DNA from 2 places in the Variovorax raffinosi genome. Region 2 is predicted to be linked to the other one. Evidence: riboswitches for the same ligand, from Rfam matches in the RefSeq annotation. Region 2 holds a riboswitch; the other holds the start of a gene.
What was found. A riboswitch is a leader RNA that binds a small molecule or an ion and turns the genes downstream of it on or off. The one in region 2 is predicted to bind S-adenosylhomocysteine.

Region 1: another riboswitch for S-adenosylhomocysteine. It lies ahead of ahcY (adenosylhomocysteinase); the one in region 2 lies ahead of metH (methionine synthase).

What each region holds. Positions count from the first base shown of each region.
Region 1 is NZ_JBPJZR010000007.1:288,917-293,457, forward strand. Features, by position in the region: gene ACSFB7_RS21975 (septal ring lytic transglycosylase RlpA family protein) at 1-226, opposite strand, end outside; gene metF (methylenetetrahydrofolate reductase [NAD(P)H]) at 316-1,140, opposite strand; gene ACSFB7_RS21985 (TlyA family RNA methyltransferase) at 1,151-1,927, opposite strand; gene ahcY (adenosylhomocysteinase) at 1,936-3,375, opposite strand; S-adenosyl-L-homocysteine riboswitch at 3,439-3,507, opposite strand; gene ACSFB7_RS21995 (hypothetical protein) at 3,670-4,541, shown strand, end outside.
Region 2 is NZ_JBPJZR010000022.1:34,840-39,380, reverse strand. Features, by position in the region: gene metH (methionine synthase) at 1-2,432, opposite strand, end outside; S-adenosyl-L-homocysteine riboswitch at 2,500-2,575, opposite strand; gene ACSFB7_RS36485 (esterase/lipase family protein) at 2,709-3,758, shown strand; gene ACSFB7_RS36480 (lipase secretion chaperone) at 3,769-4,541, shown strand, end outside.

The DNA.
Region 1 (4,541 bases), on a different contig from region 2:
GGAACTGGATGCCGTACCAGGAGGCACCGCCGCGCTCGAAGATGTCGCGCGGGCCGTCGTCGCCGGGCACGCCGTCATCGGGCGTCAACTCGCCCGTGCCCGACACGGCCAGGTCGTAGCGCACCGAAGGCACGTCGGAGCGCGCGGGCACGCCCGGCGGCACCGCGAGCGCGCGTGCCAGGGGCTTCAATTGACCATCGGCCGCTCCCTCGGTGGCCGGTGGCATGGCGCAGCCCGCAAGAACGCAGGTCGCAGCGACGAGGGCCCAACGAAGCCCTTCGCGCAGCGTACCCGCCGCTCCGGCCGCGCCGCCCCTCAATCGAGGCGCTCCAGCAAAGCCAGCGTCGCCGCCGACTGGTTCATCGTGTAGAAGTGCAGCGCCGGTGCGCCACCGTCGCGCAGGCGCGCGCACAGGTCGGTGATCACGTCGAGTCCGAAGGACTTGATCGATGCCGTGTCGTCGCCAAAGCCCTGCAACCGAAGGCGGATCCAGCGCGGAATCTCGGCGCCGCAGGCGTCCGAGAAACGCATCAGTTGCGTCGAACTCGTGATCGGCATGATGCCGGGCACGATGGGCGTGTCGAGCCCCAGCTTGCGCGCGTCGTCGACGAAGCGGAAGTAGGCCTCGGGGCTGAAGAAGTACTGCGTGATGGCCGAATCGGCTCCCGCCTTCACCTTCGCGGCAAAGGCTTGCAGGTCGGCTTCGGGCGAACGTGCCTGCGGATGAATTTCGGGGTAGCAAGCCACCTCGATGTGAAAGTCGCGGCCGGTCTCTTCGCGGATGAAGGACACGAGGTCGCTTGCATAGAGAAACTCGCCGCCGATGCCGTAGCCGCTCGGCAGGTCGCCGCGCAATGCCACCAGGCGCTTGACACCCATGGCCTTCAGCTCGGCGAGCTGCTCGCGCACCGTGGCGCGCGTGGCGCCGATGCACGAGAAATGGCTCGCTGCATCAACGCCTTCGGACAATATTTCCTGCACCGCACCGAAAGTGCCGTGGTGCGTGGAGCCGCCCGCGCCATACGTGACCGAGCAGAACTGAGGCTTGCGCACATACAGCTGCTGACGCACGGCGCGCAGCTTGACCGCGCCTTCAGGCGTCTTGGTCGGAAAGAATTCGAAGCTCAGCGGAAGGCGCACCTGCGTCCCCTTAAGAACCGTTCGCTGCGTCCGCGCGAACGGCATGAATGAAAAATTCGCGGTTGCCGTCGCCGCCAGCGATCGGGCTGTCGAACCACTGCAGCACGCGCAGATCGAGCGCCTCGCAGGCGTCGCGCAGGCGCTTTTCGACCACCGCATACATCGACTCGTCGCGCACGATACCGCCTTTGCCGACCTGTCCGGGCTGCAGTTCGAACTGCGGCTTGACCAGCAGGAGCAGGCGGCCGTCATCGGCCAAAAACTCGACGACAGCCGGCAGCACCAGCGTGAGCGAGATGAACGACAGGTCGCCAACGATCAGGTCGAAACGCGACTCGCCCTCTTCTTCCAGATCGTCCGGCGAGAGGGCCCGCGCATTGACACCTTCGATGGCGACCACGCGCTCGTCCTCGCGCAACTTCGCATGCAGTTGCCCGTGGCCGACATCGACCCCCACGACCTTCGTCGCGCCGCGCTGCAGCAGGCAATCGGTGAAGCCGCCGGTCGACTGGCCCACGTCGAAGCACAGCTTGCCGGCGGGATCGATCCCGCTGACCTGCAGTGCCCCTTCGAGCTTGAGGCCGCCGCGCGACACATAGCGCGCCTCGGCCGCATCGACCAGTTCCAGCTCGGCGGACTCGGGCACGTCGTCCTTGTTCTTGACGACCGAGCGCCACGCGTCGCTCGTGCCCGCGTCGCGCCAGCGCATGCCGCCGGCAATCAGCCGCACGGCCTGCGAACGCGACGCGGCAAGGCCGCGCTCCACCAACAGTTGATCAGCGCGCATGTGCCCGATCAGTAGCGGTACGTGTCCGGCTTGTACGGGCCGTTCTTGCTCACGCCGATGTAGGCTGCTTGCGAGTCCGTCAGTTCGGTCAGCATGGCGCCGACCTTCTTCAGGTGCAGGCGTGCGACCTTCTCGTCCAGGTGCTTGGGCAGCACGTAGACCTTGCCGACCTGGTAGGCGTCGGGCTTGGTGAACAGCTCGATCTGGGCGATGGTCTGGTTCGCGAACGACGACGACATCACGAAGCTCGGGTGGCCCGTGCCGCAGCCCAGGTTCACCAGGCGGCCCTTGGCCAGCAGGATGATCTTCTTGCCGTCCGGGAAGGTGATGTGGTCGACCTGCGGCTTGATTTCTTCCCACTCGTACTTCTCGATCGAAGCGACGTCGATCTCGTTGTCGAAGTGGCCGATGTTGCAGACGATGGCCTGGTCCTTCATCTTGGCCATCGTGTCGTGCGTGATGACGTCCTTGTTGCCGGTGGTCGTCACGAAGATGTCGGCCTTGTCGGCGGCATATTCCATGGTCACGACCTTGTAGCCTTCCATCGCGGCCTGCAGGGCGTTGATCGGGTCGATCTCGGTCACCCACACTTGCGCCGACAGTGCGCGCAGTGCCTGTGCCGAGCCCTTGCCCACGTCGCCGTAGCCGGCCACGCAAGCGACCTTGCCGGCGATCATCACGTCGGTTGCGCGCTTGATGCCGTCCACCAGCGATTCACGGCAGCCGTACAGGTTGTCGAACTTGCTCTTGGTGACCGAGTCGTTCACGTTGATGGCGCGGAACAGCAGCGTGCCCTTGGCGCTCATCTCGTTCAGGCGGTGCACGCCCGTGGTGGTTTCTTCGGTCACACCGATGATTTCGGCGGACTTGCGGGTGTACCAGGTCGAATCGACAGCCAGCTTGGCCTTGATCGCGGCGTACAGGATGCGCTCTTCTTCGCTGGTCGGGTTGGCCAGCACGCCCAGGTCCTTCTCGGCGCGTTGGCCCAGATGCATCAAGAGCGTGGCGTCGCCGCCGTCGTCCAGGATCATGTTCGGGCCTTCACCCTTCGAACCCTTGGGGCCGAAGTCGAAGATGGCGTGCGTGTATTCCCAGTAGTCCGTCAGCGACTCGCCCTTGATGGCGAACACCGGCGTGCCTGCGGCAGCGATGGCGGCGGCGGCGTGGTCCTGCGTCGAGAAGATGTTGCACGAAGCCCAGCGCACTTCGGCGCCCAGGGCTTGCAGCGTCTCGATCAGCACGGCCGTTTGAATGGTCATGTGCAGCGAGCCCGTGATGCGCGCGCCCTTGAGCGCCTGGCCCTTGGAGAACTCTTCACGGATGGCCATCAGGCCGGGCATTTCGGTTTCCGCAATGCGGATTTCCTTGCGGCCCCAGGCGGCAAGGGAAAGGTCGGCGATCGCCTGGTTGACGGTCGAAACGGGGGTCGGCTTGAGAACAGCGCTCATGAGAACTCCAAAACTGGTTTGAAAGATGCCACTGCGTACGGGGAAAAAACTCACCGCGAGAACAGCGGGTGAGCGTGGTTGCGATGTGGTCCGAGCCTCACGCCTGATGGCGCTGCAACGCTCCTCGGAACGGCGGATTGTAGACGGGGCGCAAGGCCGAGCCAAGCCGGGGGGTTTGGGCTGGCATTTGTCAGCCTCGGCGTTACAGACACCTCTTTTTACGATTTCCCCGGGGTTCGGTTCAGGAGCCAGCCGGCTCGCTGCCTAGCCCATCTGAAAAGAAGAGGGATCCACATGAGAGTGACGAGATATCTCGCGGGTTGCGGACTGGTCGCCTTGCTGGCGGCCTGCGGAGGTGGTGGTGGCGGTGCACCGGGCGGCGGGCTCCCGCTTGCCGCTGGCAATGCCCAGCCGCAAGCGGAGGTCGCGATGGCCCCTGCGATGGCCAAGGCACAGGACAACACCGACGCGCGCAGCGGCACCTACCGCGTCTACGCGGCCAACGGCACGCAGCAGACGCTGTCGGTCGACTTCGACGCTGGCAGCTACACGATGACCGACAACCTCGGCGCGGCGGAATCCGGCTCCTTCAGCGAGGACTTCACCGAACCGGGCACCTACGTCTTTGCCAGCGGCCGCGTCACCACTACGGCGAACACGGCGCGCTTCCGTGTCACGGCCGATGCCATCGTCGGTGCGTTCCCGTTCCAGACGGCGTATTCGAGCCCCGCCACGTACGCCGTACAGCCCTTCGCGGCCGCACGCGACTTCGTGACCACCGCATCGCAACTGGACGGCACCTACAACCGCTTCGGCATCACGCGCAGTCCCGGTGGCCCGGATTCGCAGATGCTCGCCATGCGCATTTCGGGCAGCGGCACGCTGCTGGAGTTCTGCTTCGACAACGTGATCTACAAGATCGACCTCTGCCCCGCCGCCTCGAAGCGAACCTACACGGTCGCGGCTGGAACCGACGACGCATGGGTCGCGACGAACACCGCCAACGCGAACGAAACCGCGAACTTCCGCATGGCGCGCATCGGGGGCCAGAACGTCTATCTGAGCGCGGGCCTGAGCACCACGCCGGCGGTGCAGTTCATGCGGATCGCCCTGCCCGAGTCGCCCAACTGGCCCACCACGCGCGGCCTGGGCGCATCGACCGAGGG
Region 2 (4,541 bases):
TCGCCGATCATGTCCTCGTTGCTCAGGCCTTCTTCGGGCGCGTAGCCCCAGAAGTCGGTGCGCGCGCGATGGTGCAGTGCCTCGGCGAAGGCCTCGGCCAGCCGGTCGGCCAGGGCCTTGAGCATGATGGCCGAGTAGTCGTCCAGGTCGTCGATGAAGTACTTCTCTTTCTTCTCGACGCCCAGGCCGGCGGTGACGGCGAACACGCCCACGTAGTCCTTCAGGCCGCTGTCCTTCGGTGCGACGAAGTCGGACAGGCAGCGGCTGGGGCGCATGACGCCGTCGATGACCTGCTTTTCGGTCTGCTGGCGCATGCCGTACCAGGTGAGCGCAACTTCGCTGCGCGTCTCGTCGGTGTACAGCTCGATGTCGTCGTCGTTCACCGTGTTGGCGGGCCAGAAGCCGACGATGCCGCTGGCGCTGAGCCAGCGGCCTTCGATCAGCCGCTTGAGCATGCGCTGGCCGTCGGCGTACACGCGCACGGCCTCGGTGCCGACGACTTCGTCCTTCAGGATGGCGGGGAACGGGCCGGCCAGGTCCCAGGTCTGGAAGAACGGGCCCCAGTCGATGTACTTGGCCAGCTCGGTGAGGTCGAAGTTCTTGAAGACGCGGCGGCCGATGAACTTGGGCACCGGCGGCGTGTAGTTCGACCAGTCAATGGGCGTCTTGTTGGCGCGCACCTTGGCCAGCGGCCACATCGGCACCTGCTTCTTGTTGGCGTGCTGGGTGCGCACCTTCTCGTAGTCGGCGTTGATCTCGTCGATGTACGCGGTGGCCTGGTCGCTCAGCAGCGACTGCGCCACGCTCACGCTGCGCGAGGCGTCGGGCACGTAGACCACGGGGCCTTCGTAGTGCGGCGCGATCTTCACGGCGGTGTGCACGCGGCTGGTGGTGGCGCCGCCGATCATCAGCGGGATCTTCTTGATGCGGAAATGGTCGTCGCGCTGCATCTCGCCGGCCACGTACTGCATTTCTTCGAGGCTCGGCGTGATCAGGCCCGACAGGCCCACGATGTCCGCGCCCTCGACCTTGGCACGCGCCAGGATTTCGTGGCACGGGACCATCACGCCCATGTTCACCACTTCGAAGTTGTTGCACTGGAGCACGACGGTCACGATGTTCTTTCCAATGTCATGCACGTCGCCCTTCACGGTGGCGATGATGATCTTGCCCTTGGTGCGCACGTCGCGGCCAGCGGCCTCGTCGCGCAGCTTTTCTTCCTCGATGTAGGGCAGCAGGTGGGCCACGGCAGACTTCATCACGCGCGCCGACTTCACCACCTGCGGCAGGAACATCTTGCCGGCGCCGAACAGGTCGCCCACGATGTTCATGCCATCCATGAGCGGGCCTTCGATCACGTGCAGCGGACGGCCGCCCTTGGCCAGGATCTGCTGGTAGGCCTCTTCGGTGTCCTCGACGATGAAGTCGGTGATGCCGTGCACCATGGCGTGCGACAGCCGCTGGTTGACGTGCACCGGGGCCTCGGGCGTGCCGCGCCATTCGAGGCGCTTGCTCTCGTCCTTGGCGCCGCTCTTGGCGGTCTCGGCGATCTCGACAAGGCGCTCGCCGGCATCGGGGCGGCGGTTGAGCACCACGTCTTCCACGCGCTCGCGCAGGATCGGCTCCAGGTCGTCGTACACGCCGACCATGCCGGCGTTGACGATGCCCATGTCCATGCCCGCCTGGATCGCGTGGTACAGGAACACGGTGTGGATGGCTTCGCGCATCGGGTCGTTGCCGCGGAAGCTGAAGCTCACGTTCGACACGCCGCCCGACACCTTGGCGCCCGGCAGGTTCTGCTTGATCCAGCGCACGGCTTCGATGAAGTCGACCGCGTAGTTGTCGTGCTCCTCGATGCCGGTGGCAATGGCGAAGATGTTCGGGTCGAAGATGATGTCTTCGGGCGGGAAGCCCACCTCGTCGACCAGGATGCGGTAGGCCCGCTCGCAGATCTCGATCTTGCGCGCGTAGGTGTCGGCCTGGCCCTTCTCGTCGAAGGCCATGACCACGGCGGCGGCGCCGTAGCGGCGCACCAGCTTCGCCTCGTGCTTGAACTTGTCCACGCCCTCCTTCATGGAGATGGAGTTGACGATGCCCTTGCCCTGGATGCAGCGCAGGCCGGCCTCGATCACGTCCCACTTGGAGCTGTCGACCATCACCGGCACGCGCGCGATGTCGGGCTCGCTGGCAATGAGGTTCAGGAAGCGGACCATGGCGACCTTGCTGTCGAGCATGGCCTCGTCCATGTTGATGTCGATGACCTGGGCGCCGTTCTCGACCTGCTGGCGCGCGACGGCCAGGGCCTCTTCGAACTGGCCGTTCAGGATCATCCGCGCGAAGGCCTTGGAGCCGGTGACGTTGGTGCGCTCGCCGATGTTGACGAACAGCGTGCCCGCGCCGATGGCGACCGGTTCGAGACCGGACAGCTTCATGGGAGGGGGAACAAAAGCGGAAGAGGGAGCGGGAATCTGGGACATGGCCTCACCTGCGGAAAAGTCAAACAGGCGAGCGTCGTTGTCGCCCCAAGCCTGACGGTTTGCCTCTGTGGCAAGCCGCTGCAACGCTCCTTGGGAAGTCGCGTATTTTAGGTCGATTCGGCCAGCCCCGGGGAAAACCCCAGTTTCCATTTCGGCGTCGATCCACAGAATGCGGCCACCGTTTCCGAACGAACGTTCGTGTTTTTCAACCAACGTAAGGGAGAGCGCCGAATGGCCAAGAAGTGGAATGCCCGGCTGCAGCATGCAGCAGCCCATCCGATGCGCGCCGTGGCGCTTTGCTGCGGCCTCATGGTCGCGGGAGCCCTGGCGCACAACGCCCATGCCGCCGCCAGCGGCAGCTCGACGCTGGTGCAGGCCCGGGCGACATCCGACGAGGCCAGGACCAGGTACCCGATCGTGCTGGTCCATGGCCTGCTGGGCTTCGACAACCTGCTGGGCGTCGACTACTTCTACGGCATTCCCGGCAAGCTGGCCGGCGCGGGCGCCAAGGTCTACGTGGCCCAGGTGTCGGGCACCAACACCTCGGAGATTCGCGGCGAGCAGTTGCTGCAGGAGCTCAAGACCATCCGCGTGCTGGAGAAGAACCCCACGCTCAAGTTCAACCTGATCGGCCATTCGCAGGGCGCGCCCACGGTGCGCTACGTTGCGGCGGTGGCTCCGGACATGATCGCCTCGGTCACCTCGGTGGGCGGTGCGAACGGCGGCTCGAAGGTGGCGGACCTGCTGGCCACGCTGCCCGATGGAAGCATCGCCCAAGGCGTGGCCGTGACCGCCATCGGACTGCTGACGAACGTGATCGGCTTCCTGTCGGGCAAGGACCCGAGCCAGTTGCCCGAAGTGCCCCTGAACGCCCTCGCCTCGCTGACCACCGCGGGCGGCGCGGCCTTCGACAAGAAATTCCCGCAGGGGCGCCCGGTCGCGGGCTCCTCATGCGACGTCAAGAGCGGCGCGGCCGTGGTCAACGGCGTGCGCTACTACTCGTGGTCGGGCGTCTCGACCGGCTTGAGCCTGTTCGACCCGAGCGATGCGGCCCTCTCGGCGCTGGGCACCCTCTTCTTCTTCGGCGAAGCCAACGACGGTCTGCTCGCGGCCTGCACCACCCGCTTGGGCACGCACCTGGGCGACTACCGCCAGAACCACCTGGACGAAGTCAACCAGGTGCTAGGCAACACCCACGGCAGCCAGTTTCCGTACTACGAGAAGAAGCCGCCGGACATCTTCAAGGACCAGGCCGCGCGGCTGAAAAGCGCGGGCCTCTGAGGGCGCGGGCATGCGCAGGCAGTGGGCTTTCTGGGCCGTCGGCGGGGCGCTGCTGATCGCGGTCGGCGGCGGCTGGTTCGCCGCCGGTCCTGAAGCGATCGACGCGCCGCAGGCGCCCGGTCGTGACGTGCTCGCCGCCGCAGCCGCGCCGAGCCCCGAGGCTCGCCCGGTGCAGGCACCCGCCGCCCCCGACGCGCTGCTGACCAGCGACCTGCTCTCCGTCTTCGACAAGGTGCTCACCGAAGCACAGGCCGACAGCAAGGCCGCCCTGATGGCCAGGGCGCCCGCCCTACTCGCCAAGTACCTGCGCGAAGACTGGCGCGTGCGCGCGCTGGGCCTGCTGGAGCGCTACATCGACCTGCAGGAAGCCTTGCAGGCGATGCAGCCGCCCACGCCCGGCGACCCCGCCAACCTGCGCCGCAGCCTGCAGGCGCGCGAGGCGCTGCGCCGGCAGTACTTCGCGCCCGAGGAAATCGAAGGCCTGTTCGGCGAGCAGATCCGGCAGGACAGCTTCATGGTGGAAAAGATGGAGCTGCTCGCCAACGCCGCCCTGACGCCCGAGCAGCGGGCCGCGGCCCTCGCGAAAAGCGAGCAGGCCTGGCTGTCGCCCGAGCAGCGCGAGGTGCGCAAGGAGTCGGTGGCGCACGTCGACGTGATGCGCCAGACCGAAGCGCTGGACGCGCGCGGCGCCAGCCCTCAAGAGCGTTTTGCCGCGCGCAGCGAGGCCTACGGCTACGAAGTGGCGCGCGGCCTTGCGACGCTCGACCAAGAAACCCAGGAGTG